Regions from separate parts of the Paenibacillus mucilaginosus 3016 genome, predicted to be linked through region 1. Evidence: riboswitches for the same ligand, from Rfam matches in the RefSeq annotation. Region 1 holds a riboswitch; each other region holds the start of a gene.

What was found. Region 1 has a riboswitch for cyclic di-GMP ahead of PM3016_RS16205 (DUF192 domain-containing protein). Riboswitches for the same ligand answer to the same signal wherever they lie in the genome.
Region 2: another riboswitch for cyclic di-GMP. It lies ahead of PM3016_RS00150 (PilZ domain-containing protein); the one in region 1 lies ahead of PM3016_RS16205 (DUF192 domain-containing protein).
Region 3: another riboswitch for cyclic di-GMP. It lies ahead of sda (sporulation histidine kinase inhibitor Sda); the one in region 1 lies ahead of PM3016_RS16205 (DUF192 domain-containing protein).
Region 4: another riboswitch for cyclic di-GMP. It lies ahead of PM3016_RS12350 (GGDEF domain-containing protein); the one in region 1 lies ahead of PM3016_RS16205 (DUF192 domain-containing protein).

Annotation. Positions count from the first base shown of each region.
Region 1 is NC_016935.1:3,751,035-3,759,036, reverse strand. Features, by position in the region: gene PM3016_RS16235 (TadE/TadG family type IV pilus assembly protein) at 1-418, opposite strand, end outside; gene PM3016_RS16230 (A24 family peptidase) at 415-939, opposite strand; gene PM3016_RS16225 (Flp family type IVb pilin) at 1,046-1,228, opposite strand; gene PM3016_RS16220 (Flp family type IVb pilin) at 1,410-1,592, opposite strand; gene PM3016_RS16215 (Flp family type IVb pilin) at 1,774-1,956, opposite strand; gene PM3016_RS16210 (Flp family type IVb pilin) at 2,163-2,345, opposite strand; gene PM3016_RS16205 (DUF192 domain-containing protein) at 2,384-2,725, opposite strand; cyclic di-GMP riboswitch class I at 2,810-2,898, opposite strand; gene fumC (class II fumarate hydratase) at 3,418-4,812, opposite strand; gene PM3016_RS16195 (helix-turn-helix transcriptional regulator) at 5,424-5,621, shown strand; gene PM3016_RS16190 (hypothetical protein) at 5,678-6,076, shown strand; gene PM3016_RS16185 (hypothetical protein) at 6,131-6,526, shown strand; partial or broken gene PM3016_RS16175 (HelD family protein) at 7,803-8,002, shown strand, end outside.
Region 2 is NC_016935.1:27,283-35,284, reverse strand. Features, by position in the region: gene prmC (peptide chain release factor N(5)-glutamine methyltransferase) at 1-538, opposite strand, end outside; gene prfA (peptide chain release factor 1) at 531-1,610, opposite strand; gene ychF (redox-regulated ATPase YchF) at 1,760-2,860, opposite strand; gene PM3016_RS00155 (peptidoglycan recognition protein family protein) at 3,041-3,766, opposite strand; gene PM3016_RS00150 (PilZ domain-containing protein) at 3,895-4,605, opposite strand; cyclic di-GMP riboswitch class I at 4,717-4,804, opposite strand; gene tadA (tRNA adenosine(34) deaminase TadA) at 5,146-5,625, shown strand; gene PM3016_RS00140 (DedA family protein) at 5,689-6,294, opposite strand; gene PM3016_RS00135 (hypothetical protein) at 6,454-7,617, opposite strand; gene PM3016_RS00130 (zf-HC2 domain-containing protein) at 7,614-8,002, opposite strand, start outside.
Region 3 is NC_016935.1:5,860,033-5,868,034, reverse strand. Features, by position in the region: gene PM3016_RS40165 (ABC transporter permease) at 1-612, shown strand, start outside; gene PM3016_RS23955 (ABC transporter ATP-binding protein) at 615-1,730, shown strand; gene PM3016_RS23945 (sensor histidine kinase) at 1,934-3,058, opposite strand; gene sda (sporulation histidine kinase inhibitor Sda) at 3,122-3,259, opposite strand; cyclic di-GMP riboswitch class I at 3,393-3,480, opposite strand; gene PM3016_RS23940 (RCC1 domain-containing protein) at 3,681-4,844, shown strand; gene PM3016_RS38815 (hypothetical protein) at 4,997-5,155, opposite strand; gene PM3016_RS23935 (zinc dependent phospholipase C family protein) at 5,425-6,084, shown strand; gene PM3016_RS23930 (AAA family ATPase) at 6,059-6,784, opposite strand; gene PM3016_RS23925 (YqkE family protein) at 6,999-7,259, shown strand.
Region 4 is NC_016935.1:2,870,459-2,878,460, forward strand. Features, by position in the region: gene PM3016_RS12340 (DoxX family protein) at 140-529, shown strand; gene PM3016_RS12345 (amidase family protein) at 749-2,701, shown strand; gene PM3016_RS12350 (GGDEF domain-containing protein) at 2,824-4,302, opposite strand; cyclic di-GMP riboswitch class I at 4,371-4,463, opposite strand; gene PM3016_RS12355 (hypothetical protein) at 4,731-4,943, opposite strand; gene PM3016_RS12360 (glycosyl hydrolase 53 family protein) at 5,168-8,002, shown strand, end outside.

The DNA of each region.
Region 1 (8,002 bases):
GCAGCAGCCCTCCCACAAGCGGGGTGATGTACCCTACCGGATAGCTTAAGGTAACTTTGATATACTCGCCGGACCGGCGCTGCGCCTGCAGGGGAGCAATGGTCACCACCAGCGACTCCGCTCCGCCCAGATGAACGTAACTGCGGGCGAACGCGGTGATCTCCGCATCGCTGCGGCCCAGCCCCCCGAGGCGGACCGTCTCCTGCGCCGCAAGGTTCAGGTGCAGGTAGGCATACAGCACGCGGCCGAAATCCACGACGCCGCAGACCAGCAGCAGCAGGAGCGGGAGCATCAGGGCCAGCTCCGTCAAGGACTGGCCGTGCTCCTCCCGGAGCAGCCGGTGCCTGCGGAGAGCGGTACGCCCCCGCTGCCTGCCCCCCGTACCGCTCCGCTCCCCATCCTCCTTCATCCGCTTCATCCGATCCCCCATCCTCTCGCCAGGTAGCAGAGGAGGCAGCCGCCGGCAATCGCCGGACCGTACGGATACGTGAGTGCTGCCGCCCCGCCAGGCAGGGGCTGCGCGGCGGGCAGTCCGAGGCCCGAGCGCACCGAGACCATGGCTGCCCAGAGGCTGCGCGCCCTCTCCTTCCAGCCCCGTCGCAGCAGAAGCAGGCACAGGGCCATCGCCCCGCCCAGCAGCGCCATGTACACGGCGGCCATCCCGACGAAGGCCGCTCCCTTGAAGGCGCCGACCAGCGCCAGGAGCTTGACGTCGCCTGCTCCCATACCGCCCAAGATGTAGGGAATCAGCAGAATGCCGAGGCCGGCGGCGAAGCCGATACCGGCACCGAGAACCCCGCTCCAGCCGCCCTCCGCTGCCTGCAGTCCCAGTGCGGCCAGCAGGCCGGGACCGATGACTTTGTTGTAAATTTTGCGTGTTCGGATATCCGTGACTGTGCATACCGCCAAAATAACGAGCAGCACGGCGTCGATCAGCATAAGGCTCCCCTCTTTCGTTATGTACTGCCGGAGGTGACTCCCTCCGGGAAACACCGGAGCCTGCGAATCCGGGTACGAACCGCAGGCTGCCGTGTGCGCCGCCCGATTATGGCGTCTCGCTGCGGCTTTGAACCGTGTTCAGCGCGTCGGTAAAAATGTTCGTGATCTCGGTACGCAGCATCACCAGTGTAGCGACCACGGCTACGGCGATCAGTCCGAGGACCAGACCGTACTCCGTCATGCCCTGTCCCTTTTCTTCCGTTACGAGTGCTCTCAGTTTGTTCATCATGATGTCGGTCTCTCCTTTGAATGGGTAGGGTGTAGGTGTGTTCCTCCGCTTTGCGGCCGTGGGAAGCGGTTCCAACAAGCCTGGCTTCGGTCTATGTTTGCCGTCAACCTGGGCTGCCATATGTCGGGGAGCCGCTGCGGCTCCCCCTAAGAGTGTGCGGGTGCGCCCTCTGTCTCGCCGTTTATGGCGTCTCGCTGCGGCTTTGAACCGTGTTCAGCGCGTCGGTGAAAATGTTCGTGATTTCCGTACGCAGCATCACCAGCGTGGCGACCACGGCTACAGCAATCAGTCCGAGGACCAGACCGTACTCCGTCATGCCTTGTCCCTTTTCTTCCGTTACGAGTGCTCTCAGTTTGTTCATCATGATGTTATGTCTCTCCTTTGAATGGGTAGGTTAGGTGGTAAGGGCGGTTGAATTGGCCGCCCGCTCGGGTGGTGTCGTTTGAAAATTCCGATGATTAGTGACAGTCCGCTGCCGGGAGGGCCGGAGGTGCTGGGGCCGCCCTTCGCCGGTTCCCTGCTCTGGAGCGGCAGCCCTGGACCGATTAGGGCGTAGTGTTGCGGCTTTGGACCGTGTTCAGCGCGTCGGTGAAAATGTTCGTAATCTCCGTACGCAGCATGACCAGTGTCGCGACGACCGCTACGGCGATCAGCCCGAGGACCAAACCGTACTCCGTCATGCCTTGTCCCTGTTCTTCGGTTACCAGTGCTCTCAGTTTGTTCATCATGGTGTATGTCTCCTTTGTGGTGTTGGTTTGGAGTATCGATCGATTGGTGCCGGAAGGGCCGAATGATCCGATCCGATTTATAGTTTGAAAATTCCGACTTTTGTTGGCGGCAGGCTGCCTGCATTATGGGGAGTCCGCTTGGCTTTAGGCAGCTTCCGGTTCCCTGCGCCTGAGGTCTTCAGAACTTGATTCCGCTTCCGAAGAGGTTACGGCGTGGTGTTGCGGCTCTGGACCGTGTTCAGCGCGTCAGTGAAAATGTTCGTGATTTCCGTACGCAGCATCACCAGTGTCGCGACGACCGCTACGGCGATCAGCCCGAGGACCAATCCGTATTCCGTCATGCCTTGTCCCTGTTCTTCGGTTACGAGTGCTCTCAGTTTGTTCATCATGGTGTGTCTCTCTCCTTTGGGGTGTAAGGTTTAGGTGGTTAGAGCAAAACTACGGCTTGTCCATGCTTCGTCCGCGTCAGGCCCAGACTTCCCGCAGGAAGCTCGATGACCGATACGGCGCGGGGGACCAGCGGCCCGACCCGGCCCGGGGGCAGCTTCTCCTGCATGCCCACAATGGTATCGTTCTCGTCCAAATACAGCACATCGATGGCGTAACGCATAAAGAAAGTATGGATTGAGCGGCAGGGACGGATATGAAGGCCGGTGCCCTCCGGCAGCTCTTTCGAGAACATCAGGCCGCGCAGCCTCTGCATGAAGGTTTTCGCTGTACGCAGTTCCCACGCCAGGATTTCTCCCGTCTCGAGATTCACCAGCTTCATCTTGGATTTCGCCTCCTTTTCATACAAAATATCCCTGCTTCAGCCGAAAGGAGGGATGGGAAACATCTATGTACCCCGTCATCTTTCGGTAGCTGGCTGGCATAGCGCACCTTGTCGCTGTAGCCCCTGTAGCTTTGCGTCGCTGGTTTTCACCAGGTTTGCCTTTATCGAGATTCGGCGAATTTTGTCGTCGAACTCGTTTGATAGCCATATCTTATCGGGATTTAGGGGAGTTTCCATGTGCTTAATGAACTATGTTTTTTATGCTTGACATCCATTTTAATAGGCATTTCGGCATTATTACCAGAAGAGCCTCAGGACCTGCATTCATGGTGCCCGAAAGAGGCTAACGGCATGGGAAGAGGCGGGAATCCCCCTGCTTCCGGGAGGAAACAAGGGGATTCTCCTCTCCTTGGTAAATCCACCCTGCACAGAGGTAGGCTGGAAGTAAGGGCGTAGGCCCTGCACGAAGTCCCGGTACTGGCTGAGGCATACCCCCGGGCCCACAGACCCAACCCTTGTCGTCGGGATCGAGGATCCGGACGGCTCCCCATTCTTTTCCTGCGGTCTTAAGGGCTGCGGGACGATCCGGACGGCATTCAGAAGTGCCCGGACGGAACGCCTGGGCAGCAAAAACAGAGCCCCGCTGAACGGAGCTCTATGGTGCGCTCTGTATTTTATGGAAAATCCGCTTACGATTCCCAGGGATGAATCATGTCCTCGGGCCGCACGATGCTGTCGAACTGCTCCGCCGTCAAATACCCGCTGCGCATCGCCGCCTCCTTCAGGGTAAGCCCTTCCTTGTGGGCTGTCTTCGCGATGGACGCCGCCTTCTCGTACCCAATATGCGGGTTGAGCGCCGTTACCAGCATCAGCGACTGCTCCAGATAGCGCTGGATCACCGCCCGGTCCGGTTCGATGCCGACCGCGCAGTTGCGGTTGAAGGATTCCATGCTGTCGGCGAGGAGCCGGACGGACTGCAGGAAATTGTGGATGATGACCGGCTTGAACACATTGAGCTCAAAATTCCCCTGGGAGGCCGCGAACCCGATCGCCGCGTCATTGCCCATCACCTGGCAGACGACCATCGTCAGCGCTTCGCTCTGCGTCGGGTTCACCTTGCCCGGCATGATCGAACTGCCCGGCTCGTTCTCCGGGATGCGGATCTCGCCGATGCCGCAGCGCGGACCGCTGGCGAGCCAGCGGACATCGTTGGCGATCTTCATCAGATCCGCCGCCAGTGCCTTGATCGCCCCATGCGTATAGACGATCTGGTCGTGGCTCGTCAGGCCGTGGAACTTGTTGTCCGAGGACACGAACGGGATGCCCGTTTCCTTCGAAATCTCCTCGGCCGCCGTGTCCCCGAACTTCGGATGGGCATTGAGCCCGGTGCCGACGGCCGTCCCGCCGATAGCAAGCTCGCGCATCGTCTCCACGCTCTGCCGGATCATCACGCCGCTCTTCTCGAGCATCGCCCACCAGCCGCTGATCTCCTGGCCGAGCGTCAGCGGCGTGGCGTCCTGCAGATGCGTGCGCCCGATCTTCACGATGTCGCTGAACTCCTCCATCTTCGACTTCAGCGTGTCCTGAAGCTCGGCCAGGGCCGGCAGCAGGCGCTTCTCGACCGCCAGCACACCCGCGATATGCATCGCGGTCGGGAACGTGTCGTTGGAGCTCTGGGAGCGGTTCACATCGTCATTCGGATGAATCCGCACCGACTTGCCCCCCTCCTCCAGCCGCTTGGTGGCCAGGTGGGCGATGACCTCGTTCGCGTTCATATTGGACTGCGTGCCGCTGCCGGTCTGCCAGACGACGAGCGGGAACTCGTCGTCCCACCTGCCCTCGATGATCTCCGTCGCCGCTGCGGAGATCGCCTCCGCCTTCTCCGGCTCCAGCTTGCCGAGCCGCTCGTTGGCCCTTGCCGCCGCCTTCTTCAGGATGGCGAAGGCATGCACCACCTCGAGCGGCATCCGCTCCGTACCGATGCGGAAGTTCTCGCTGCTGCGCTGCGTCTGCGCGCCCCACAGCTTATCCGCCGGCACTTTGATTTCGCCCATCGTATCGCGTTCGATTCTGAACCCTTCCATTCTCGTCACTCTCCTTGACTTGATCTCATCCACTTATATTACCCCGTTTCCTGCTCCTTCCATTCGGTTGGGCGGATCGTGGAACGCGCCGCCCGGCTCCCGAGGCCATCCGTGAGAATCCCAGCAGAACCAGGGCGACAACGGGAGCCCGAACGAAGAACATACACGAACGCCGCACAGACGAGGAGCAGATGCAGCGGGTGTCCGGCAAGCGGATTGGCATGAGTATACTTTTTGCCGAATCAGGAGTGCCTCATCCCAGGCGGATCAGCCAACCGTTATCATCAAAGGCAGGCCAGCCAATATCTGGTATCGTTTTGATTATAACCCTTCTTTCATTTAGGTAAAAGTGCAGCCTATCGCCGGTATTCCTTCTACTAATGTATTGTCATGCTGATCCTGGCGGCGCCTCCAGCCGAACTCCTGGAACTCCTCCCTACCGTATCGTATTCCCCCGCCTGCACTGAATATGGCACGCTAACGGCACTAGCACCGGTTGTCCGGTAACTTTTTGACATCCGTCCTTTTTCTACCAAATAACAATTGACATATTCTGGATTCCCCATCTACAATAGTGTCAAACATGTTTGACATCCACAAGGGAGCTCTCCATGCAAAATGACATCAAAGAGCGCCGGAAGGCCAAGGGCCTCTCACAGGACGATCTCGCCCAAGCCTGCGCGGTGTCCCGCCAAACGATCAATGCCATCGAGAACAACAAGTATGATCCGAGTCTCTCCCTGGCTTTTCAGCTGGCCCGGGTGCTGGGGGTGACGGTAGACGAGTTGTTCTGCGGCGGCAAGTCCTGACTTTGTGAGCGGAATACCGATCCGTTCCAATCCCCCCGAAAGGAAGAGATCCGAATATGCCCAAACCGCCCTCCCTTACACGGATCCGCCGTACCCTTGCTGCAACTGCCATTCTGGCCATTCTCGGCCTCAATGCCGCCAAGCTGCTTCAGGGCAAACCTCTCACCGAAAGTGACCTGATCTCGATTCCCATAGCCCTTATCACATTCTTCAACGTATTCACCTGGAATACGTCTGAGGAGGAACGGGATGAGATGGGCGTTTCCATCGCGACAGAGAGCGCGTCGCTGAGCTACTATGCCATGCTTGTGGTGTTACTGCTGCTGTTCCTTATCGGAGAATGGAGGGGACGCGGCAGCGGAAGCATCGATCATGAGCTGCTGTTCGCCGCGCTGTGCGCAGGCATGGTGCTGCAGCCCTGCATCGAATGGTGGATGGCACGCAAATACCGCTAGATCCGGGAGATCCGAGCCCGCAAACCCTATCCCAGAAAAGGAAGGATGTCCGCCATGCCTCCACTTCTTCAGCTGGTCCGCCGGGCAGCCGTTTGCGCCGCCGCGCTTTATATGGTTGGTTCTGCTGCTGGGAAGCTGCTCGAAGGCCAGTCGATCAGCATCATGGATCTGTTCCTGCTTGCCTTGGTCCTTCACACGCTCCTGAACACGTTCACATGGAATTCCATGGAGGAAGAACGGGATGAACGGGGAAAAACCTTCTCCACCGAGAGTGCGGCCTTCAGCTACCATGTTCTGCTGGTGCTGCTGCTGTTGATGTTTATTGTTGATCTGTGGCTGGGACGCCGCAATGGGGAGTTCGTCAGCAATGTGCCCTTATTCGTCGTGCTGTGCGCCGCCCTTATCCTTCAGCCCGTCGTTGAATGGTGGAAGGCCCGCAAGCACCGCTAGCCTGCAATGCGGGCGGCAGCGCCAACTCAGGCGGTCCGTGAAGCTCCCAGCACTATACTCGGGCTGAAACCGCACGTATGGGCTTGACTTGGGTGCCGGTTCGACGAAAACCCGGGTGAGCGAGAGTCTGTGAAGAATCCAGAGAGCTCTGGAGTACCTAAGACACTTAATAGGCTCGAATGACGGAGAACCGCAGCTGATCTGCGCGGTATGCATGCTCCGATTGGACCCTCTGAGATCCCGGGAACCCCTTCCGAAGCTCTCAACCACGGGGAAAAAGAAAATAACGGAACTTCAGTGCGCTATCGGCCCCGCCGCAGGGGCTTTTTCGAGAATAGAGGAACTGAAGTTCGCTATTTCGATGATCGAGCCTGGTTTTGGAGGAAATCGGTGCCCATAACGCATCTGGGTTCCGCTATTTGACGGGAAATGATGGGAAATACTCGAATAAGGCATCGGAGTTCCTTTATTTAGATTGGTGCGGTATTCCCCGCTCTGTTCTCCTCCGGTCCACTTGCTCCCCACCGTAATTCTTCGTTCCTTTCTTTCCCGGCACCCTTCCGCCCTTGTCTTGGTCCACCTGAGCTTCCCCTGTGCACTTCCGAATCTCTTGCATCCTCCTTTTTCCTGGCGTCCTCCTATTTCCCCTGTTTCCACCCGGACCCTTGCCCGCCTTGTTCTTCTCCTCCGGTTCCCTTGTGCCCCTCCGCATGGCATGGCTAGCTCTTCTCTTTTCCCACGCCCTTTCCGGCCGCGTCCTCGTTCCACCGGCATTCCATGATCCCACGCTGCGTAGCTCCCACCGTTTTTCCCGTCCCCCTCAGTTTCCCAGCATCCTCAGTCCCCTTCTCTCCCCTCGTTCCCACACGTTACCAGGCAGGCCCCCTTCAATTTCTCCCCCCTGCCTTCCTCGTCCCCACCAGTTACTTCGAACCCCTGTATCTGCACTCCTCGCACCCCTCCACTTCCCCGCTCTCTCTTCCTCATTCCACCGTGTTCCTCACTCTCTTCCAGTTTCCTCGTTCCTTTCCTCGCTTGCCCCCCTCGCTCCCCCCTTCCTGTTTCTCTGAAGCACGCCCACCGCCGTGTCCCCTGCTCCTTCCCAGAGGCGGAGCCCCCTTATTCAGCCCCCGCCGCGAAGCGCCCGCCGCCGTCATAAAAACGCTTCAAATCACTTGCAGCCGCCCAGGCCGTGTGCTATAGTATTACTCCTGTCAAAACAAGGAAACGTGATCCATCCACAGCAAAAGCATATTCGAACGGAGGGTGAAACAACTTGGAATCCGGTCTGCAGCAAGCCTACAGCGAGGAACTTGAACGCCTCGAGAGTACGATCCAAGAGATGGAGGAGCAGCTCTCTTACCTGCAGGGCGTGCCTGTGTACACGGGGCCGGACCTGACCGAGCAGGTGCTGGAGTCCATCCGCGACAACAAACGGCGCAGCCTCACCCACGCCAGACCCGAGCCCTACTTCGG
Region 2 (8,002 bases), 3.7 Mb from region 1:
TGATCCGCTCCTCGGCCCCGTGGCGCACGGCATTGGCCTGCGCCACATCCAGCGCCGCGCGCGAGATGTCCGAGGCCATCAGGCGCCAGGAAGGGCACTGCGACGCCAGCGTCACCGCGATGGCGCCGCTGCCCGTCCCCACATCGGCTGCAAGCGGACCTTCCCCGCCCTCACCGGGGCCCATCCACAGCTGCCGGCCGAGCCGGATTACGGCCTCGACCAGCAGCTCCGTCTCCGGCCGCGGGATCAGCACGGCCGGCGTCACCGTATAGGGGAGCCCGTAGAACTCCTGCTCCCCGATGATGTACTGCGCCGGCTCGCCCGCCGCCTTGCGCTCCAGTACGCGCTGCCACAGCGCCTCCCGCTCCGGCGGGAACGGCTCCGGCCAGCGGAGCAAGAGCCCGCTCCGGCTCTCGCCGAGCACATAGGCGAGCAGCAGCTCGCTGTTGGACTCGGGCTCGCGCACGCCCTGCGCCGCCAAAAAAGAAGAAGCCTCGGTATAGGCTTCACGTATGGTTCTTCGCCGTTCATCAGGCACCGGCGTATTCTCCTTTTTCCATCTGCTCCGTCTGAGCGGCGATCGTCAGGGCCGAGACAATCTCTTCCATGTCGCCGTTCATGATGGCATCCAGACGGTGCAGCGTGAGGCCGATCCGGTGATCGGTCACACGGCTCTGCGGGAAGTTGTAGGTGCGGATCCGCTCGGAACGGTCGCCTGTACCCACCTTGCTTTTCCGCTCGGCACCGTACTTCTCCATCTCTTCCTGCTGCGCTTTATCAAAGATCCGGGCCCGCAGCACCTGCAGCGCCTTCTCTTTGTTCGAGTTCTGCGATTTGCCGTCCTGACACGTCGCCACGATCCCCGTCGGGATATGCGTCACGCGCACCGCCGACTTCGTCGTATTGACGGACTGCCCGCCGGCACCGCTCGAACAGAACGTATCGACGCGGATATCGTTATCGTGAATCTCGATGTCGAACTCTTCCATCTCGGGCATCACGGACACCGTCGACGTTGAGGTATGAATCCGGCCGCCCGATTCCGTCGCCGGAATCCGCTGTACGCGGTGCGCGCCGCTCTCAAACTTCAGTTTGCTGTAAGCGCCCTTGCCGTTGACCATGAAGATGATCTCCTTGAAGCCGCCAAGGTCGTTCATGCTCACGTCCATCACATCGATCTTCCAGCCCTGGGTATCCGCATATTTGGAATACATGCGGTACAGGTCGGCTGCGAACAGCGCCGCCTCGTCTCCGCCGGCCGCGCCGCGGATCTCGACGATGACGTTCTTGTCGTCGTTCGGATCCTTCGGCATCATCAGCACCTTGATGCGCTCTTCCAGCTCGGTCTTGCGCTCCGTCAGCTCTTCCAGCTCCATTTTGACGAGTTCTTTCATCTCGTCGTCGAGCTTCTCGTTCTGCATGGCGCGGGCAGACTCGTACTGCTCCGATACGCTCTTGTATTCCATATAGGCATCATACGTTTCCTGCAGGTCGGACTGCTCTTTCGAGAACTCCCGCAGCTTCTTGGAGTCGCCCGCGACATCAGGGTCGCAGAGCAGCTCGCTCAATTTCTCATAACGGTCCGCCAGCGCTTGTAGCCGGTCCAGCATCGTCGTTCACCCTTTCCCTTCATTTCCGTTTCTTCGTATCCGTGCCCTTGGCATCCTACTGACTGTTTCCTGCTGTCTGCTCCGCCGCCTTGATGTCCCGGAGGCTAAGGCGGCTCCACCCTCATGAAGTCCGGCTGCCGCGGGCCCAGCTATACGTTGAAACGGAAATGCATGACGTCGCCGTCCTGCACCACGTACTCTTTGCCTTCGAGGCGCAGCAGCCCTTTTTCTTTCGCCGCGTTCATGGAGCCGGAATTCGTAAGATCTTCGTAGCCGACAACCTCCGCACGGATAAACCCGCGCTCGAAGTCGGTATGGATGACCCCTGCCGCCTGAGGAGCCTTCATCCCCTTGCGGATCGTCCAGGCGCGCACTTCCTGCACACCTGCCGTGAAGTACGTATACAGTCCAAGCAGCTTGTAAGCCGCTTTGATCAGACGGCCGAGGCCGGATTCCTGCAGGCCGAGCTCCTCGAGGAACATCGCCTTGTCTTCGCCTTCGAGCTCTGCAATCTCGGCCTCTACTTTGGCCGAGATCGGCACGACTTCCGCATTCTCGGCAGCCGCATATTCGCGCACCTTCTGCACGTACGGGTTATCGTCGCTGTTCGCCACTTCCGCCTCGCTGACGTTCGCCGCATAGAGGACCGGCTTCATCGTGAGCAGGTGCAGGTCGCGGATCAGCAGCTTTTCTTCATCGGTGAGGTCGAGGCTGCGGGCCGGCTTGTCGTTGTAGAGCGCTTCTTTGACTTTCTCGAGCGTCTCGACTTCCTGGGCCACCTTCTTGTCGCCGCCCTTGAGGTTTTTGCGGGAGCGCTCGATCTTCCGGTCGACGGAGTCGACGTCGGCGAGGATCAGCTCCAGGTTGATCGTCTCGATGTCGCTGATCGGATCCACCTTGCCGGAGACGTGCGTGATGTTCTCGTCCTGGAAACAGCGGACGACGTGCACGATCGCATCGACTTCGCGGATATGCGAGAGGAACTTGTTGCCGAGGCCTTCGCCCTTGCTCGCGCCCTTGACGATACCGGCAATATCGATGAATTCAAAAGCCGTCGGCACGATACGGTTCGGCGTCACGATCTTCGCAAGGCCCTCCAGACGCTCGTCCGGCACTTCCACTACACCGACGTTCGGATCTATAGTACAAAACGGGTAGTTCGCTGATTCTGCCCCAGCTTGTGTTATCGCATTAAATAACGTGGACTTTCCTACGTTCGGCAGCCCGACGATTCCTGCTTTCAAAGCCATATCAAGGACAACTCCTATCCGGTATTCCGCTTAGATTCTGACATTCTATTATAGCTTATTATTAGCCATTTTGTCACGCAGTTACACTTTTTGGTACCCGAGGTTATGTAAAAAGCCGGTCCCCGCCCGTGCGAAGCCGGCTTGATCGCGGGCAAATCCCTGTCAGATCCGCCCTCCCTCTTATTCTTCCGGCTGCCCCGAGATCCGCCGCAGCTCGTTGGCCAGCCGGTTCACCTCGGTCCGGCTTTCCTCATCCTCCGCGGCGTAGTAGATCGCGGACAGGAAGCTGATCAGCTTGTTCGCATCCTCCGGCGAGATCAGCACCTGGGGCTTCGGGGGCGTAACGATCGTGCAGGCCTTCAGCTCGTCAGCCACATCCTGTACGAAATTCGCAAACGATTTGCCGAGCAGCCGCAGGGGCGTCTGCGGATCGCTGCGCCGTGCCGGGTCGAGGATGTAATGTCCTGTAATGTCCGTCAGCGGATTCAGTCCGTACCGGTAGCAGGCATAGGCGAAGACCCATACGTACCGCTTGTAGGACTCCGTGAGATTGATGCTCCCGCCGTAGCACAGCTCCACCGCACCGGCCGTGTCGTTGGCATCGGTGCCGTAGCGCGCGTTATCGCTCGTCACGTTGTAGATCACATGATAGGCTTTCTCCGCCGCCCCCGTCAGCAGGGGGATGCACTCGATGATCTGCTGGTCGTCGACGAACAAATGAGCGGAGGAGGCCATATCGTTCCTTGTCCGCTCATAATACGCCACGTTCGCCGCTGCCGTCGAGCTCGGATTGCCCGTATCATGGGCAACCATGAACCGGCAGCGTGCCAAAGGAAGCTTCGGCCTTCTCTGGCTGGGTCCGGTCAAGTAACGCGGAATGATCTCGTACTTCATCAAAAACGCCACGTTCCTCACCACCTCTTCTTCTTTCTTACAGCATATGCTGCAAGGAGGTGGACGGTACGCGGCGCATACGTCGGCTGTTATAAGATTGTCCATACGACCCGCTTTGTTCCTTGGGAGGCGAAGCCGGATTATTTAAAGATCCGCTTGGCCGACTCTTCCCGCTTCGTCCGGAAATGCGTCTCCACCTGCTTTTTCAAAACGTAAGCACGCAGAGAATTCGCTTTATCCTTGGCCAGATCGATGAACTGGGCCCCATAATAAAACTCCCCGTTCTCGGTCTTCTCGGTTCTGGCTATCTCCGCACGGCACGGCATTTCGAAACCGAGCTGCAGATGCAGATGCACTACGGCGCCTTTGCCGATACCCAGGTCTTCTCTGATCGTAAACCCGATCCCGCTGATGCTGATGTTATGCACGCTGAGCTCGATCTTGTCTTCGAGCAGCCGGTCGGTGCCGTCAGCCATCTGTACCGAGAGCACCCGGCCCTCTTCCTTCACGGTAATCCGGGGGTTTTCCCGCTTCTCGGCAAACAGGTTCCGGTTCTGCGGGGGATTGATGATAATCAGGGCACCGTGGTCCTTGGCCACCACGGTGGATTCGAACATATAGATCCCGCCCGGAGAATACACGGTAAGCTTCACCGTATCTCCGAGGTCGAATACTTTGTACTCCGACATTTCGATCTCCAGAATATCGCCTTCCGCAAAGCTCAGAATACCGGTAGATACGAAATTCGCCTTCTCAACGACCGTCCGGCTGTGAAGCAGGATGCCGCTGGGGCTGCGGTACTTCTCGTCCGTAAGACTGTAGGCTGATCTTGCTGCAGCCATCTTCATCATGGGGTTGCCACCTCTCGCATTGGATGTTTGTTCTGGATGTTGGGGAGCAGCCAAAGCAAAAAGGCCGACTCCATTCGCAAAGAGGGATCCGCCGTGTTGTTCGTGAGTCCATTCGGCGGCCAGGCTGTCATAGTCCCTGCAGGACCGTAGACCCTAAGCTTTGCGTCCCTGCCTTTCGGCAGGTTTGCCATGAAACGAATGTTTCTTATGATATGCATAGTTACTTAGCATCAGTTATTAGGCACTAATACCTATTCATACTCTTCATTATAGGTACGAATCCCTGATACATCAAGCCTTTTTTCGAGGATTTTTCCCGCCATTTATTCACATGTGTATAAACCATGTTAGTTATTCACATTGTTAAGGGCCTGTGGATAAGTTTGCTGGCCGGAGAGAGACTTGCTCTATCAAGCGCTTTTTTCTACAATGGACTGGGAAACGGATCGGATTATCCACAAATTTATCCACAGCGTGTTGACAAAGAATAACTTCTGACGGCACCCTGTCCACATCAGCAGAAATGAGAGGTTAGCAGCTATGGAGGAAGAACACGTACGCTTCATGCGTGCTGCGATCGAAGAAGCACGCAAAGCCGAGGCGATTCGGGAGGTGCCGATCGGGGCGGTCATCGTCCGTGAGGGGGAAATTATCGGCCGCGGCTATAACCGGCGGGAGACGGATAAAGATCCGCTGGCCCATGCGGAGCTGATCGCCATCCGCGAGGCGAGCGAGCATCTGGATGCCTGGCGGCTGCTGAACTGCCGCTTGTATGTAACGCTGGAGCCCTGCCCGATGTGTGCGGGCGCCATCGTCCAGTCCCGCATCGTGCAGGTGGTCTATGGAACCCATGACCCCAAGGCCGGATGTGCCGGCACCTTGATGAACCTGCTGCAGGAAGAACGGTTCAATCACCGGGTCGACGTGGTCAGCGGTATCCTTCAGGAGGAATGCGGCTCGATGCTGACCGATTTCTTCCGCAGGCTGAGAGGAAAAAATAAGCCGGGCGGTCACCAGTGAAGCCCCCATACCCCCATAGCCCGAAGGGGAGAGGACAAGCCGCTTGTCCCTCCCCTTCGTTGTCTATCTGGCCTTCTGGCGCAGCGGCCGGAGCCACATGACAGCCAGGCCCCCGGCTGCCAGCAGCGCAAGTACATACCAGCCGTACCGGGTCACTGCACGGGAGATGACCTCGATCGAGTCCCCGAAAAAATACCCCAGTACGAAATAAACCATCGTCCACAGCAGTCCCGTCAGGTACGAATAGAGGGCATAGGTCCGGTAGGACATGCCGTTGATGCCGACCAGGTAGGGGACGAGATGGCGGACGACGGGAAGAAAGTAGCTGAACACCAGCGTACCCGAACCGTATTTGTCGAGCATGGCATAGGACTTTTCGATATAAGGCTCCATGCTCTTCTTCTTTCGGAGCCGCTCCAGCACGGGAGGCCCCATGACCCGGCCGAGCACATATCCGAGGGTTAAGCCGGAGACAACGCCCACATACGTAATTACGAAGGCCGGAAGCGGGCTCAGCAGATGCAGCGCACCTACCATGCCGCCGGTCATCACCACAACCTCATCCGGAATGGGCATCCCCACGATGCCGAGCCACAGGGCGAAGAACAGCGCGAGGTAGCCGAACTGGTGAATGTAAGAGAGCAGCGTATCGATCGTGATGGTCTCCATCTCCTTTCGAGGGCGGCATGTCAGGCGGCCCCGTACTCTATCCAGATTTCCCGGAGAGCCCCTCTCCTAAACGCCGAAGAACCGTTCCGGTTAAGGAACGGTTCTCTCTCATTGGCCCTGCGCACTCTTCCGCACTCCCTCTTCTTACGGGGGCTTCCGTCACATCCGCCTGCCCTGCCCGTTACCACGGCTGCCCAGCAGCAGCCGGATGCCGCCACCGATGAGCAGCACCGAGACGACGAAGGTCTGAAAATACCGCTCGAACCAGTAGACGATTCTTTGCTGGGTCTCGGGGGTCACCCACAGGTCGAGCACCTGCAGCAGCACTTGATCGAACAGATAATAAATACCGAGACCGAGGAGTCCAATACCAATCCCGCGCTGATGGTGCAGGATCCACTCGACGACCGGGATATCCCGGAGCTCCTCCTTCTCCCATCGGGAGATATGCTGAAGGGCGTCGAAGAAGCTGAAGAACCACAGCAGGGGAATCAGGAACATGAAGAGGGAGAGCCGCAGCACATCCAGAATGTAGACCGCGAGCAGAAATCCCGCCATGAGCTGGAATCCCCTCTTCTGGAGGCCGAGATACATATGGCCCGCTCCGGGGAAGACGGAGAGGATCGCCGCCAGCGTGCGGTTCTTTCGCCCGGGTCCGCGCCACTCTTGAAAATCATCGAAAAACGTCCGGTCCAGCAGCGGCTCCCCGGCTTCCCGGCGCTTCAGAAGCTGTACGCAGTCGAACATGCAGTACAGCCAGACGATGGGGAGAACCCCGAGGAAGACGAAGAAATCGTCCTGACCGGTTAATGCTGCGAGGAACAGCGTCATTACAATGAAGCCGAAGAACACCGCCATGAAGGCCAGGCCCCGCTGCATCAGTCCGAGATGAAAGTGCCCCAGCCCCGGAATCAACGAAAGGAATACGGTAAAATAACGGTCGTTCGCCGCTGCAGGCGGGTAATCTTGAGATGCGTGTGTACGTCCTTCGTTTGCATGAGGACTTTGGAACGATTGCGGCCCCTCTTCGCTGTATACTCGTCCCGGATATGAAGAGGGCGGTCTCGTCGGATGGGAGGAAGTCAGAAGGGACACGATCATGTCCGCGAGGTTGATCAGCCCCACGGCAATGCCGCCCAGACACAGGAGTATGCCCAGTTCAGTCTCCCTGAATATCACGGCAGACAAGAACGACAGGAGTGCCAGTCCGAAAAATAAGATCCCATAAATCATCCCTTTGATGATTCTGCCCCTGTACAGGTGTCCGAGTCCCGGTATGAACGACAGCAGCAGAGCGGCCATCGGATGTTTTGTCGTGTTCATCGGTTATCCCCTCTTTCTCGTTTGGGCTCAATCCGGTCAAGCAGGCCGACCGTTTTTTCCATCCATCTTACGGAATAAGGCTCCGTCTCGGACGCCGGACGGGTAGAATCCGGAGGTGCCTGCTCCACGGCCGCCGAAACGCTGCCCAGCAAGAACTGGAAGGCGCCGGAGCTCATGAGCAGCATCGTGATGGCGGCGGCGGCTCCGTAATGGAACAGCGGATGCTGGAGCCAGAGCAGCCGGTGACGGCGGCTTCCGGTCTGTCCCACAATGGCGGGCGCAGCGGAACGATGCTCCAAATCCCACTGCTCCATCACCGATGCCTGCAGAGAGGCCGCATCCGGCTCCGGCAGCTCTTCAGCTAGCTCCTCCAGTGCCTCCAGAT
Region 3 (8,002 bases), 2.1 Mb from region 1:
TCAGGGGCTGCGGCGGCCGTCATCCTGGTCCTCGGGACGGCGATCGCCTATCTGTGTGTCCGACGGCCATCCCGGTGGACAAGAGCCGCGGAGCTTGGACTCGCGCTGCCTTATACCCTGCCGGGCATCGTCTTCGGACTGGCGATGATCCTGACCTGGATGGAGCCGCTGCCGGGATGGAATCCGGGGATCTACGGCTCCGGGGCGATCCTGTTCATCGCCTATGTCTGCCGGTTTCTCGTGCTGCAGCTGCGGGCGGGCCTGGCGGCGTTCGCCCTAGTGGACCCTTCGATGGAGGAGGCGGCCCGGGCGGGCGGTGCCGGACGTACGGCGGTCTGGCGCACCGTGCTGCTGCCGCTGCTCCTGCCGGGCCTGGCCGGCGGCGCGCTCCTCGTCTTCTTCACGGCGCTGACGGAGCTGACGGTCTCCGCGCTGCTCTGGTCGCCGGGAGCCGAGACGATCGGCATCACGGTCTTCGGCTTCGAGCAGGGGGGCGACACGGTGTATTCCACGGCGCTGTCGACGCTTCTAGTGCTCCTGCTGGGGGCAGGCTGTGGCCTGATGGCGGGGATACGGCATTTTGCAGGAAAGAGAGGCATCAGGAAAGCATGAGCATGGGAAATACGATAAAGGCCGCCCGAACGGAAACGGGAGGGGCCGGAAGGCAGCCCCAGGCAGCTCCTCTGATCGAGCTGCGGGGCGCCTCCAAGACGTTCGGCGGCGATCCGGCGCTGCATCCGGTCGACCTGAGCCTGGCGCTGGGCGAATTCACGGCGGTGCTCGGTCCTTCCGGCTGCGGCAAAACGACGCTGCTGCGCCTGCTCGCCGGCTTCGAGGCCCCGAGCTCCGGCGAGATTCGGATGAACGGGACGCTTGTCGCCGGAGGCGGCGTGCTCGTGCCGCCGGAGCAGAGAGGCCTCGGCATGGTGTTCCAGCACTTCGCGCTCTGGCCGCACATGACGGTGGCCGAGCATATCCGGTTTCCGCTGCGGCACAACCGGCATCAGGAGCCGGCGGCCTCCCGCGAGGAGCGGGTCCGCGAAGTGATGGAGGCGCTCGGCCTCTCGGCCCTGGCGGACCGCCGGCCGCATCAGCTCTCCGGCGGCCAGAAGCAGCGGGTGGCGCTCGGACGCGCGATTGCGCCCCGCCCCCGGCTGCTGCTGATGGACGAGCCGCTGAGCGCGCTCGATGCCCTGCTCCGGGTGGAGATGCGCCGGGAGATCCAGGAGGCGCACCGGCTGAGCGGGGCCGCGGTCGTATACGTGACCCACGATCAGGGAGAGGCGCTGGCCATGGCCGACCGGGTGATCGTGATGAACCAGGGGCGGATCGAGCAGGCGGGCCCTCCCGAGGAAGTGTACATGCGCCCGGAGACTCCGTTCACCGCCCGGTTCGTCTCGAAGGCGAACCTGGTGGAGGGCAGCTGGGAAGAGGGCGGGTTCCGGCCGCGGGCGGGAGGCTCGGCGGAGCTGTGGGCCTGCGAGGAGCCGCCGCCTGCCTTCCGGCAGCACGGGGTGATGCCGGTCCGGCCGGGCGAGCTGATGCTGGGCTTCGCTGGCGGAGGCGGCATACCGGGCCGGGTGACCGCCGCCCAGTTCCAGGGCAGTGAATACCACTATTACGTCGACACGGGCACGGAAGTGTGGGAGATCCATGCCACCGACCGGTTCGCCCTTGGCTCCCACGTCACGGTGTACTGGGGCGGAGGGAATTCCTTCCCTCAGGCCTGATCGGATGGCGGGGCGGAAGAAGGGGATCGGAAGGCAGCGCCAAAAAGACCAAGGGACCGCGAGGGCCCTTGGTCTTTTGGTGGTTGTGTTCCGCCTCATCGCGCGGACAAAAGCAAAAAAGCCGGCTTCGCAGCGGGCTTCGCTTCACATACAAGAATCAAAATCTCGCCAGGGCTCGATTTGATCTTGCGGTGTACTCCGTATCATACGGAAGCACTGTTGACGGGAACCGCTCCGACACCGGTTTTGCGGAGCTTGACGGTGAAGGAGGTCTCGCCGGGACGGGAGTCGAAGGAGAGCACGCCGGCGTGCTGCTCTACGAGCTGCTTGCAGATCGCAAGGCCGAGCCCGGTGCCGGTGGTCTTGCTCGTGACGAACGGCGAGAAGAGCTTGTCCTTGACGTCCGGGGGAATGCCCGGGCCGTTGTCCGTTACCCGTATATAGGTGTGATCCCGGTCCTCGAAGCCGTGGATGGATATCATCTTGGGCTCGGAGGGCTCCATGTGCTGTACCGCATCGATGCTGTTGTTGATGAGATTGATCAGCACCTGCTGCATCCCGACCTGCTGTACGCGCAGCCGGATGTTCGGGCCTTCCACGCCGGAGAGCAGCTCGATGCCTTCGCTGCTGAGACGCGGTGCAACCAGATTCACAATGCCCAGAATGAGCTCTTCCATGCCGACCTCGCGGAAGGGCTCCTGCTCTTTGTTCTTAGAGAAGTTCAGGAAGTTGTTGATGTGCATCTGGATCGTGTTGAATTCTTCCTGAATGATCGATACGTAATGCTTCACGGCGCCTGCCGATTCGGCCGGAATCTTCGAGGTCAGCAGCTTCAGGAACCCGGAGATCGTGGTCAGCGGGTTGCGGATTTCGTGCGCCATGCTGGCCGCCAGCTTGCCGGCCATCTGCAGCCGCTCCTTGTGCATCTGGGTCATGGCCGAGTCGAGCTGCCGCTGGGAATGCTCCCAGAAGCCCGAGGATATCACATACTGGATCTCATCGATCCGCCCATGAATGCGGGGCATGTCGGAGATCAGCTCGTCTCCGGAAACCAGGCCTTCCGTATACAGCTCGGTGGAGGAGGCCAGCAGGATGGAACGCCATAGATGGGAGCTCTCCAAAAGATGGGTGGGCGGCGTGCTCATCGATACATGATAGCGGGTGAGCGCCGGAATCACCGGGAAGAGCGGGTGAAGCTCCAAAGGGATATGCCAGTCATTGACCAGGTGAAAATAGGATTCGGCCGTCCGCAGCAGCTCTGCGGAATCATACCTTCCGGGAAAGCGTTCTTCCACTCCGCTGACCCACTGAGTGATGATGGGATTCATTCGCGTTAACAGCAATCCTTGAAGGGTAGTAGACATCCTGCCTGCATATGCTCCTTTTGTGTATCAATCCATATGGAGTTGTCTGCGGTCGATTTCATCCCGCAGCAAGCGGATGAAGCTGGGCTCCAGTTTCAAATCGAGAGCCAGGAGATAGGCCTCCAGAAGATCTTCATCCGATAATTTTTCAAGGGAATGATTCAAGCTGGTAACCTCCAAAAGGACAAATTCTCACGAGATCAGAAGATTTGTGCCAAGGTAGAATGGTGCAGATTCTGATGATCGCTGATCACGCATGGACTGCCCCTGCAGACAGTACAGCCGCTTGGGTTAGACTAACGGCAGCCCGGCAGCCGTGGAACAGGATGTTCGGTAGGCCCGTGGCTTTGCGTCCTCCCCTTTAGAGGAGTTTGCCTTTGTCGGAAGTTATACTTCTATTGTATTGATTCCTGGCGTATTTGTATAGACTCCAAGACCTGCTTTCGATACATTTCACCTTACAAAACGAGTCTTTTGCCCTGAAAAACAGGTAAAAAATAGAAAAAATGCAACAAGTGAGCGGGGAGATGCGTTAAAAGTTTGTGGAAATTAAATCCATATATAGAAATAAGGAGTGTGTTTTAGGATGAATTATCGGAAGAAATCCTTTTCTCGTACCCGTTTACTAGGGACCTCCCTGCTGCTGTCCTCCCTGCTGCTGACGGCGGCAGGACCGGTTTCGGCCCAGGATGCGGCGGGTCCTGCTGCGGAAGGAGCGCATTTCTTTTTCTCCTCAGCCGCCAGGCACAATGTCGTCATGGATGATGCAGGGTCCCTGTGGTATTGGGGCAATAAGGCACAGGTCACCGGCGGGGAGACCATCGTTCACGACAACAAGCCCGAGAGGATCATGAGTCTCGCAGGCGCAAAACAAGTTGCGGCTTCCGTGAAGCGGAATCTGATCCTGAAAGAGGACGGGACGGTGTGGACCTGGTCCTGCGACTGGGTGATCGACCCGATGACGGGAGAGGGAGGGTCGAAGTTTTCCGTCCCCCAGCAGATCACGGGGTTATCCAATATCGTGAAAGTATCTGCCGGCATGTCCCTGTACGCCGCGCTGGATAAGGAAGGCCGGGTATGGATGTGGATCGATCCGCCCTATGGTACGGGAGAAGCGAGTCCCGTTTCCGATCTGTCGGATGCAGTCGATATCTCGGCAGGCATTGGCTCTCTTGTTATCGTTAAAAAGGATGGAACCGTATGGCAGTGGAAGCAGTTCGAGGGCTTTAACCTGAACACAGACAAGAAATTCACTAAGGTGGAAGGGCTGGAAGGGATCGTAAAGCTGTCTCAAGGCGAAGAGGCGGGCCACTTTATGGCCATAGACAAGCATGGCGACGTATGGGGCTGGGGGAATAATGTGGTCAATCAGATTGGACCTCAGACCGAACCTGTATCCGACCGGGATAAACCGGTGATCCGGAAGCCGGTCAAAATCCAAGGGCTTAGTCACGTAACCGAGGTGATCACAACTTCTTTTTCCACCCTCGCTTTAAGTGAGGACGGCTCGTTATATTTCTGGGGATTGAACCCGGCTTGGGCGTCGGGATCGAAGGAGACGATGAAATGGGATACTCCCCAACCATGGGCAGGCCTTCGAGACATTATCGCAGTAGAAGCGGGGGAGAGCCATTATCTCGCGCTTCGAAAGGATGGTACGCTCTGGGCCTGGGGGGAGAATGCGCTCGGCCAGCTCGGGGACGCTACGTTCCGCAAATCACTGACACCGGTGCAGGTCAAGCTGCCGTAACGGCTGTCTGAGCAGATAAGGCGCAGGTCCGCCGCGTCCTTCACTTTTCCTTCTTCCGCCCCTATCCAAAAAGCCCCTGACCTGCCGCACCGGTTCATCGTTGCGGCAGATTACGGGGCTTTTTGGAGCTGACCTTGCATAGTGGACCGAGCTTAAGCGGTCAGGCTCTCGTCCGCGAGAAGATAATAGAACTCGCCGTCCGCCCCGTGAATGACGATGCGTCCGGCCGCGTCGGTGTCCATATCGAGCACCTCGGCCGGCGTGAGGATGCGAAGTTCGCGGGTGCTGCTATGTAAAACGTGATAGATCATGAGTGCGTTCTCCCGGGTTCTGTGAAGTGATGCCGGGCCTCTTCACTTGGGGCCCGGTATGCTTCTATCATACCGGGGGAGAAGGGGGTGTGCCAGCGGCACTTCCTGGAAGCGGAGGTGCTTTGAAGTGCCTTGGGGAGCCAGGAGCTGATGCGAGTCTGTCAGGGATTCATCAGCTTCCGGCGATTGAAGGCGGCGGCGGGGATGGGAGACAATGGAAGCGGCGGGGTGAAGCCCTGCATAGATTTTTGCGGTAGAGGAGGGCTCTAATGCCGTCACGCATTATGCATTTGATTATCGCCGACGCCCTGGCGAAGGAGGTCGGCGCCCAGGCTCCGGGCGCCCTGCTGCTCGGCGCCCTGGCACCCGATGCCGCGAAGGCGGATGAAGCCGCGTCCGAGGCGCTGCATTTTGCCTCAAGGTCGTATATTGCTTACGGCGACTTCCTGCACCGCTACGGAGAGCGGATGCCCGATCCGTTCCTGCTCGGTTACTTGTCGCACCTGGTCGGCGACGATATCTGGTCGATCTTCGTGCATGCCAGCGGACTCCGCGACAGGGTCCGGGAGGAGCCGCGGCTCGCCAAGGTGTATTACCGGGACTTCCTGCTCTGCAACGCCAAGCTGCTCGAAGCCTACCCGAAGGAGGAGCTGTATGCCGCTCTGCTAGAAGCGGAGATTCCGTCCGGCTGGAGCGGGCGGGAAGGGGGGCTCGGTCCGCTGCTGGCGGAGCAGAAGCGCAGGGCGCTGCTCGATTTTGACTACCCTGCCGCCCACCTGACCGAAGAGCTGCAGCTGATCACGCTGGGTGACGTGCATCTCGGGATGGACCGCTGCATTCAGCGGACGCTGGACCTGTACCGCCCTTGGCTCCAGAGTGACCCGGACGCCAGGGAGGATGCCTTTATTCTTCATCCTCATCATCTTTGAACAGCTCATGAAGCAGCCGGTCCCGATTCTCAAGAAACTGGCGGGTCAGTACATAGTGTGCGGTGTCTTCATAGCGGATCGGGGCTACTGGGACGTCATCGAAATTCAGGATCGCGGCTCCCGGGTAGCCGAGCAGAATCGGGGAATGGGTGGCGACGATGAACTGGGCACGGTCCTCAAGGTTCTTCATGATCCGCAGGAGCGAGAGCTGCCTGGCGGGCGAGAGGGCGGCCTCGGGCTCGTCGAGCAGATAAAGAGCTTTGCCCCCGAAGCGGTGCACGAACAGGGACAGGAACGACTCCCCGTGGGACTGCCGGTGCAGGGACTTTCCGCCGTAGGAGTGCAGTGACTCGGGATTGCGGTCGAGGTAGGAGGCGAACTGGTAGAACGTCTCCGCCCGCAGGAAAAAGCCGCTCGTCACTTTGGGCATCCACGACAGCCTCAGATAGTCCCCAAGCGCCGAATGGGCCGCATCTACCTCATACGTATTGTTGCGTCCCCCGCCGGCCGTATGGAAGCCGCACTGGTAAGCGATCGCCTCAAGCAGCGTCGATTTGCCGGAGCCGTTCTCGCCGACGAAGAAGGTGATGCTGCCGCTGAAGTTCAGCGTATCCAGGTGCCGAACAGCGGGAATGTTGAACGGATAGACGGAGTCGTCCGGGATTCGGCTGCGCAGTAAGGTGAGTTCACGCAGGTACATCGGTCAAACCTCCCGCTTGGATAAAAATCGATAAGTCCATTGTACAACGCGGCTCCTCCCCCGGCCAAATGCAGTTTTCGCCCCCAAAGTGGTTGTCACGCCGGCGAAAAATGCGGTATGATTAACCATCATCTTTTCCCGTTCAGGGAGACGGGCGCGGCCGGGGCCGTACCCGACGTTTTATTTATTTCTCATAAGCTGGGAGGCAGGGAACATGGTGAAAAAAAGAGGACCCGTCGCGGCACCCAAAGCCGCGGCGGAGGACAAACCGGCAACGCTGAAGGATCTGCTGAATCCCGAGGTGCTGCAGAAGCTCAAAGCCCAGTCCGAATCGATGAAGGCGGAGGCGGAGCAGCGCAGGGAAGAGGAGCGCCGGCGTGCCGAAGAAACCAGACGTGCGGAGCAGAAGCGGCTCGATAACGACTTCGGCCATCTGCTCGAGAAGTCCGATCCGAACTGGCGCAAGTATAAATAAGCCGGAGAGCGCGCTGCAAAGGTTTGATAGGCTTCGGGGCTTGTGCGGAGCAGCGGGACGGCGTGGCACGGCTGCTGCAAGCCTCTCCAAGAAGCGCACCGGCTTGAGTCAATTGTGTGTGCGGGTAGTCGAGGCCATGCAGCGCGCGGATGGGTAGGCAGAGGACGTGCCTAAACATGCGGGCATCGGCTGGGGCTCCCGTACTGCATTGTGGAGCCCCCTGCTGGGGCCTCAGTCCAATAACGAGCGCCGGAGTACGAGGGCATGCCGGTATTGGAAGCTGCGGACTTAAAGCGGTGCATGCGCATCGGCTGGAGGGCTGGCTGTACTCCACTGCATGGAGCATCGCATGCTTTGGACTGAACTGCTCGGTAGAGAGCGCTGCCGATCCGGTTGTGTGAGGCTTCCTGCCCATCCGTCGGAGCTGGGATGAAAATAGCGGAACCCGGATGCCTTATCCGGTTATTTCCCGGTATCTCCCAAAGAATAACGGAGCTCCGATGCGTTATGGGACGGATTTTCCACTTCAGGCCGTCCCATTTCTATCCATAGCGTACCTCAGTTCCGCTAATTCCGCAGCAGCCCTGTTGAAACGGAACATAGCGTATCTCAGTTCCGCTATTTTTGAAGCTAAAGTCGGGAGCAAAAGAGCCATTCTACAGTTAACATACCGTGGGCCGGAAGTGGCCGAATTTGTATCAGGGGCAGGCGCAGAGCCTGCCTTTTGGTGTGCAGAAAAACGT
Region 4 (8,002 bases), 880 kb from region 1:
AATAATTACGAAGTAATACCGCAATCGGGAAGAAACGGAGGCCCCTGCCCCCGTGTTAGAATAAGTGACAGATCTTCCTCATATATAAACGAGGAGCCGCCGGCTTACTGGTGAGAAACCGAATAAAGGAGTGTGTGTGATGAAAAAGGTTTGGCGTATTGCAGGATGGGTGGGGCTCATCCTGGTGGCAATCCTGTTCGTTCAGGCAGGAGTGCTGAAGCTGATCGGCGAAACGATGAGCGTCGAGGGCTTTAAGGCGATGGGCTTTCCGGATTGGTTCCGTCTGCTGATCGGCCTGCTCGAGGCGGTTGGCGGGGTGGCTCTGCTGTTCCGCAAGACCGCCCGCTACGCAGCGGCACTGCTCGGGGCGATCATGATCGGGGCCATCGTGACGATCCTGACCGTGGGCAACCCGCCGGATGTGGCGTTCCCAGCGGTTACCCTGGTGCTTCTCGTGCTGGTCGGCCTGCTCAGAAAGCCGGCGGGCCCCAGGACAGCCGGAGAGACGAAGCTGGGCATCGGACGATAAACTGCCCTGTTCGCTGCTCCGTTGATGAGCGCTGTGCTCAACAACACTTGAACCCAATCATAGCAAGGCTGTGCGTGCCGCTGGAATTCCGGCGGTTTTTTTGTGCTTCATGCCGAACTGTGGGCAGGGGATTGAAAAACGCGATCGCGTAATGTACCATGAATTTGTGATACATATGTGTTAGATAAGGTAACGTGACAACGAGAGGAGAGAGAAACTATGATGCACCATTCGACGCAAAAGAAAAAGCGCTTAACATCTCTGCTGGCAGGCACGCTTCTGCTGGCTGCTCCGCTGTCGGCCCATGCGGCCCAGCCGGGACTCTCTCTTTCTCCGGATGAGGCGGTACTGCAGGCTGCCCCGCTGTCCTCCGAAGGCTCCGGTCTTCCCGGCACCGCGCCCATGGCCTCTGTCGAGCTGGCAGGCCTGCTGCGCCAGGCGGCGGAACTGGCGGGCAAGAGTGCGGCATTCCCGCTTCCCGCAGGAGATGCCGTCACACGTAAGGATACGGCTGCAGCGCTGTCCGAAGCGCTTCAGCTCAGCCCCGCGGCCGAGCCTTACACGGATGTGCCGGACGATTCGCCCTATACTTCCGTCGTCGGGGCCGTATACAAGCTGGGGCTGATGAACGGCTACGGCGCCGCCTGGTTCGGGGCGGACGATCCGCTCACCCGGGAGCAGGCTTATACCGTTGCGAACCGCGTGTACGGCTATCTGAAGCCGTTCGAGCTCGTGGAAGCGAGTATCCCGGATATGCAGACCGCCATGGCTCAAGGGAAGCTGACCTCCGAAGGACTGGTGCAGATGTACCTTGACCGGATTGCGAAGTACGACAAGCAGGGCGTGAGCCTGAATTCGATGATCTCGCTCAATTCTGAAGCACTGGAGCTTGCGAAGGCGCTGGATGAGGAGCGGCGGAGCCAAGGCCCGCGGGGACCGCTGCACGGCATTCCGATCATCGTCAAGGATAACTACGATACCGAAGATATGGCCACGACGGCCGGCTGCCTCTGCCTCAAGGATTCCATGCCGGGTAAGGATGCCGACCAGGTGGCCAAGCTCAAAGCGGCCGGGGCCATCATCCTCGGCAAGTCGAACCTGAGCGAATTCGCCTTCAATATTACGACGACAAGCTCACTCGGCGGCCAGACGCTGAATCCGTATGCGCTGCAGTTCAACCCGGGCGGCTCGAGCGGCGGAACGGGCGCTTCCATCGCGGCGAACTTCGCGGCAGCGGGGATGGGAACCGATACCGGAGGTTCGATCCGCGTTCCGTCCGCCTTCAACAGCCTGGTAGGGATCCGGCCTACCGTGGGCCTGTCCAGCCGTGACGGGATTATCCCGCTGGCCCTCACGCAGGACGTCGGCGGCCCGATGGCGCGCAGCGTCACCGATGCGGCTATCCTGCTCGATGCCACGGCAGGCTATGACCCCGATGATACCGCAACGGCCTTCGGCGTGGGCCGGATTCCCGCAAGCTATACTTCGTTCCTGGATGCCGACGGACTCAAGGGAGCCCGGATCGGCGTGGCTGTGGAGCTGATCGGCTCGGAGCCGCAGCAGAAGGCGGTCAGCGACCTGGTCTACAAGGCTGTCGATGATCTGGAGCGGCTTGGCGCGCAGACGGTGCCGATCCTCATCCCGCATGCGGCCGAGATCGGGAAGTACCCGAGCCTCAGCGGCTACGAGTTCAAGTTCCACCTGAACGATTACCTGAAGGAGCTCGGGCCGAAGGCACCTTATGCGACGCTGAACGACATCATCGAATCGGGCCGGTACATCAAGACGCAGGAAGAGCCGATGAAAGCCCGCAACGCCCGCGAATCCCTTGATACGCAAGAGTACAAAGATATCGTTCTCTTCCGTACGAAGCTGACCCAGGAATCGCTGCTGAAGGTGATGGCGGATCATGATCTCGATGCGATCGTGTATCCGACCTCCGCTTACCCGGCGGCCCCGATCGGAGAGCCGCAGAACTCCGGTCCGAATACGAAGTTCAGTCCGTTCTCCGGCTTCCCTGCCGTTACGGTGCCAGCCGGCTTCACTCCGGACGGCCTTCCGGTGGGACTCGAGTTCCTGGGACGCGCCTTCGACGAAGGCCATCTGATTCAGCTGGCTTACGCTTATGAGCAGGGAACGCAGCACCGCAAACCGCCGGTCCTTCTTCCTTAATTCACGCATAGGCACTCATAAAATGAAACAGCCCCCTTGCCGCAGCTGCGGCAAGGGGGCTGTTGTCATTGGCATGATGTTCGTGGTCGGTACGCACAGCGGTGCAACCGCCCAAAGCAGGTCTATCCGCCTCGATAAAAAGCGAATCCCCGGCCCCCGCGTCGCTTGGCCTCATACATGGCCTGGTCCGCCGCATCGAGCAGGTCGGGCATCGTCCGTGCATCCTGCGGGTACAGGGCGATGCCGACGGACGGGGAGGTCCGGAGCGTCACCTCCTCCAGGCGGTACGGCTTCGAGAGGAGCTGGACGACGGCCTCGGAGAGCTCCTGCAGCCGCTCCAGGCTGCCGAGGGAAGAGAGGGGGACGGCAATGGCAAATTCATCTCCCCCGAGCCGGGCCATGCTGATGCCGTCTTTCTGCAGGGAGGACAGCCGTTCGGCCACTGCCTGCAGGAGCAGATCACCGGTGCGGTGCCCGTGATTGTCATTGATCGGCTTGAACTTGTCCAGGTCGAAGTAGAGAACAGCCACGGGCTCCTGTCCCGGGCCGGAGAGCTTTCCCTCAAGCTCCAGCTCGAACACCCTCCGGTTCAGCAGCCCCGTCAGGCTGTCACAGCTTGCGATCCTCTCCAACCTGCGGAGGGATTGGCGCAGTTTGTCGTTCAGCATCTCCCGCTCAGTGAGGAAGTGGATCTGCCGGACCAGCACGAGCAGCACGGTAAGGGTCAAGCCCCAGACGAACACGTCTGTCGTGAGGCGGTAAAAGACCAGAATCCCGATCAGCAGGAGCAGGCCGATATACGGAACGGAGAACCGGATCACGCGGCCGACACGCCCCTCGGCCCCGGCTGTACCCGGCTTGCCGGATAGGGAACGGAGTCCGGCCACCGCCATACAGAAGGCGGCTCCCGTCCAGAACGTGTCGATCCAGGGCTCAAGCGAATCCAGTGAGTGGATATCGATCAGCAGCATGTAGAGCGTATCCCCGGACATATAGCTTAGGCAGCCGATCGCGAGCATCCGCATCGTTCGGCGGCTCATCCGCCGCTCTCCGTTCAGCAGCCAGCAGGTGAGGATGAATACCATGAGCAGGGAGGTGATCGGGTAGATGAGATCGACGGAGATGGTGATGAGATCAAGATTCTCATCGCCCTGGTAGATCGGCTTGATCAGGAACTCCCAGCTGACGACGGCAAGACTCACCACGAGAATCATGGAGTCGAGCAGGTAACGGTTTTTCTCGCCCGAGCGCACCCATCCATAGAATGCGACCAGGTAGATCAGCGACTGGGAGACCCAGAAGATGTCCGCAATCCCGATGTCCGGTGCTTCCGTTTGCCATATCCATTCGTAGGAGCCCCAGATGAGCTGGGCCGTCATCTCGCAGAAGAGTGCGGTGCCGATCAGCAGCCAGAACCCCTTCTGGGGTCCGGTATGGGCACGGATGACCTGGATCACCACCCCGAGGGAGATGGCCGGTGCCAGGATATCCATCAGATAGAGCGGAAGAATATATTGGCCGTACCCTAAGGACACGGCAGCCTGCACGAAGACGAAGAGCAGACCGAAGATCAGCAGGCGGGAAGAGTGGATTGATCTCATGTTGGAAGCGCCCCTTTTGTAATCAAAAAAACCACCACCCAAGCAGGTGATGGTTGCGCGCACACCACTAAGGCAGCCCGGCTGCCATAGAATGAGAAGGTTCATTCCTTAGGCCCGAGGCTTTGCGTCCTTATTTTTCAATAAGTTTGCTATTGAACAAGTAGAGTTATGGATTGTCGAATGAAAAGCCGGAGGAAATAAATCGTTACATATAATAATAGACAATACGTTGGGATTCGTCAAAATGAAAAAAATGTCTCTTCAGGAAGAACCGTGTCAGATTCAAGAGAGAACGGGAAACAGCGGATTCCGGCGTACACCGGCAGAACCTGTGGGGAATGAAAGAAGGCCGGAGGGAGGACAGCTCCCGTTCCGGCCTTCGGCGTGCAGCGGCCGCCCGGGCATAAACCCGGACGGATTCGGCTGCGTTATTTTTTCAGCGCATCCTTCTTGACTTCTTCTACGAAGACATCGTGGGAATCGCGGGTGCTCCCCGGCTGAATCTCCACGAGCGAATACTTCTTGTCGCCGATCATGATGACGTCCTCAACCTCCGGAAGCGGCTCCTCGAGGTATACGGTCCCCAAATACGAATTGCTTTTCTTCAGTTTAATGTTCCAACGGAACTGCGGCTTGGCCATGTTCTTGTCCTCCTGAATTTCATATGAAATTCAAGTTACCACAGTTCCTCTCAAAATAAAAGGGAACGGAGGGCCGCGAGGGAACACAGATTCCTGCAAAAAGTACAGAAGAATGATATTTTACGGGGGTAATCCCTGTGGGAGCGTTTGCTATAATCGGTTCAGCGGTCGGCAAGAAGTTTGGTTAACCGCTTACAACGAAGTCAGGGAGGTCGTTTTGAGGCATGCGATTCGTGAAAAAAAGCACGGCCCTGCTGCTGGTGGCAGCCATGGCGCTGACATGGGTTCCGCAGGGGGCACGGGCTGCAGAGCAGGAGAGTGTGATCCGCATCAATCCCATTGAGGGGCTGAGCCCGGATTTCATTAAAGGCTCGGATGTCTCCATGCTGAGCCAGATTAAAGAAAGCGGTGGCCGTTACTACGACGGCGGCGTGGAGAAGGATGCGCTGCAGATCCTGAAAGACCACGGGACGAACTGGGTCCGTCTGCGGATCTGGAACAACCCGGTGGATCCGGACGGAAATCCGCTCGGGGGCGGCAATAATGACCTGGCGAGGACGGTGGAGACTGCCGTCTACGCGAAGGAGCTGGGCCTGAAGGTGCTGCTCGATTTCCATTACAGCGACTTCTGGGCGGATCCGGGCAAGCAGTTGAAGCCGGCTGCCTGGGAAGGTCTCAGCGGCGCCGAACTCGAGCAGGCGGTCTACGACTATACCGACAGCGTGATCCAAGAGCTTAAGGCGCAGGATGCGATGCCGGATATGGTGCAGATCGGCAACGAGACCAACGGCGGCATGATCTGGCCGGACGGCAAGACGTGGCAGCAGTCCGCAGGGGAAGAGATCGGCGGCTACGACGGGTTCGCGAATCTCCTGAAGGCGGGGATCCGCGCGGTGGAGGATAACGATCCGGAGGATCAGACGCGGATCATGCTGCATCTGGCGGACGGAGGAGACAACGACCTGTACCGCAGGGTGTTCGATGCGCTTACGCTCCGCGGCGTGAACTTCGATATCATCGGCCTCTCGTTCTACCCGTACTGGCACGGTACGCTGGAAGAACTGAAGCACAATATGAACGATATCAGCACGCGCTACGACAAAGACGTCATCGTTGTGGAGACGGCTTATGCGCATACGCTGGAGAACGGCGACGGGTTCACGAACATTTTCGGCCCGGCGGAAGAAAGCGCGGGAGGCTACAAAGCGACGGTGCAGGGGCAGGCCCAGGCGGTGCGGGATATCATGAACGCGGTTCATGAGGTGCCGGGCGGCCGCGGTCTCGGCGTGTTCTACTGGGAGCAGGACTGGATTCCGGTAGAGGGCGCAGGGTGGAAAATCGGAGAGGGCAACGGCTGGGACAACCAGGCGATGTTCGACTTCGAGGGCAATGCGCTTCCATCGCTCGATGTGTATAACCTCGTTTCGGCCCCGCTGGAGGGCGAGCCTTACGCGGCGGAGCTGGAATATGTGCAGCCGGTGACGCTGGACATTACGGTCGGCGGCGAGCTCCAGCTTCCTGCCGCGGTGAAGGGGGAGTTCAGCGACGACTCGATCCGCTTGCTTCCGGTGGACTGGGAAGCGGTGAGTCCGGAGGATCTCACGAAGCCGGGCACGCTCCGGATTGCCGGGACGATCGAAGGGGCTTCCCTTCAGGCGGAAGCGGTCGTTACCGTGGAAGGTACACGCAACTATGTGACCAATGCGGGCTTCGAAGCCGGGGATTTCAGCGGATGGACGCTGAGCGGCGATACGGAAGCACTCGATGCCGAGAATTCAAGCGCACCGGCAGGCAATGCCTACAGCGGCGATTATTCCCTCCATTATTATCTTGACCGGCCTTATACGTTCAAAGTGGAGCAGAAGGTTACCGGACTGCCGGACGGTACGTATACCGCGGCCGTACGCACGCAGGGCGGCGGCGGGGAGAAGAGCCTGAAGCTCTTCGCGGTGAATGCGGCGGGCGACAAGCTGACCGCGGACATCGTCAATACCGCATGGCATGAGTGGAAGCATATCGTCATTCCGAATATTACGGTGACCGGCGGAGAGCTGACTCTTGGGGTCGAGGCCGATGCCAACAACGGAAGCTGGGGCAGCATCGACGAGTTCGAGCTGTATACGGATCATTCCCAGGTCACACTGAGTGCTCCCGAAGAAGTGGAACCGGGCAGCGAGTTCTCCGTCGGGGTCGGCGTGGACGGGCTCGTGAATGTGATCGGCTCGCAGGACCTGCAGCTCTCGTACGACCGTGAGCTGTTCCAGTACGTAGGGGCGGAGAGCAGCGAAGCGGGTACCGTCGTTGCGGCGACGTATGATGCGGATGCCGGTACGGTTCACCTGGTAACGCAGCATGCGGAGGGCAAGGCGGCGAATACGGAGTCGCTCCAAGTGAAATTCAAAGCGCAGCACATCGAGCGGGAAGGCACGATCGGTGTGACATCGGCAGAGTGGACGGCGCTGTCCTCCGGCAAAAAGATATCGCCTTCCGCTCTTGGCAGCGTGACCGTGTCGGTCTATGGTGCGGCGAACCAAGAGCCGGGCGGCGGCACCGGCGGCAACAATGGTGGAGACAACGGTGGCGGTACCGGTGGAGACAATGGTGACGGCAACAACGGCAGTGGCAACGGTAACAGCAGCAGCAATGACAATGCCGCAGGGAAGCCGGCTTACGATGTGGCCACCGGCACGGCAACGGCCAAGCTGAGCGCTGACGAGGCGGCCAAGCGCCTGAAGGCGGAGGGCGGCCAAGCCCTGAAGCTGGAGATCCCGGCGGTAGAGGGGGCCAAGGCATACGCTCAGGAGCTTCCGGCAGCCCTGCTGCAGGAGCAGCCTGATCTGCGGATCGAGCTGGTCACGCCGTTCGGCAGCGTGTCGCTTCCAGGCCTCATGCTGGCTGGAAGCAAAGGCCTGGGCTCCGGGCCGGTGACAGTCAGTATCCGCACAGTGGACCCTTCCGAGCTGAAGGACGAAGCCCTGAAGGGCAAGCTTGGCGGCAAGCCGGTCATCGACCTGACGGTCCTGGCGAACGGGCAGCCGGTGGCGTGGAACAATCCGGAC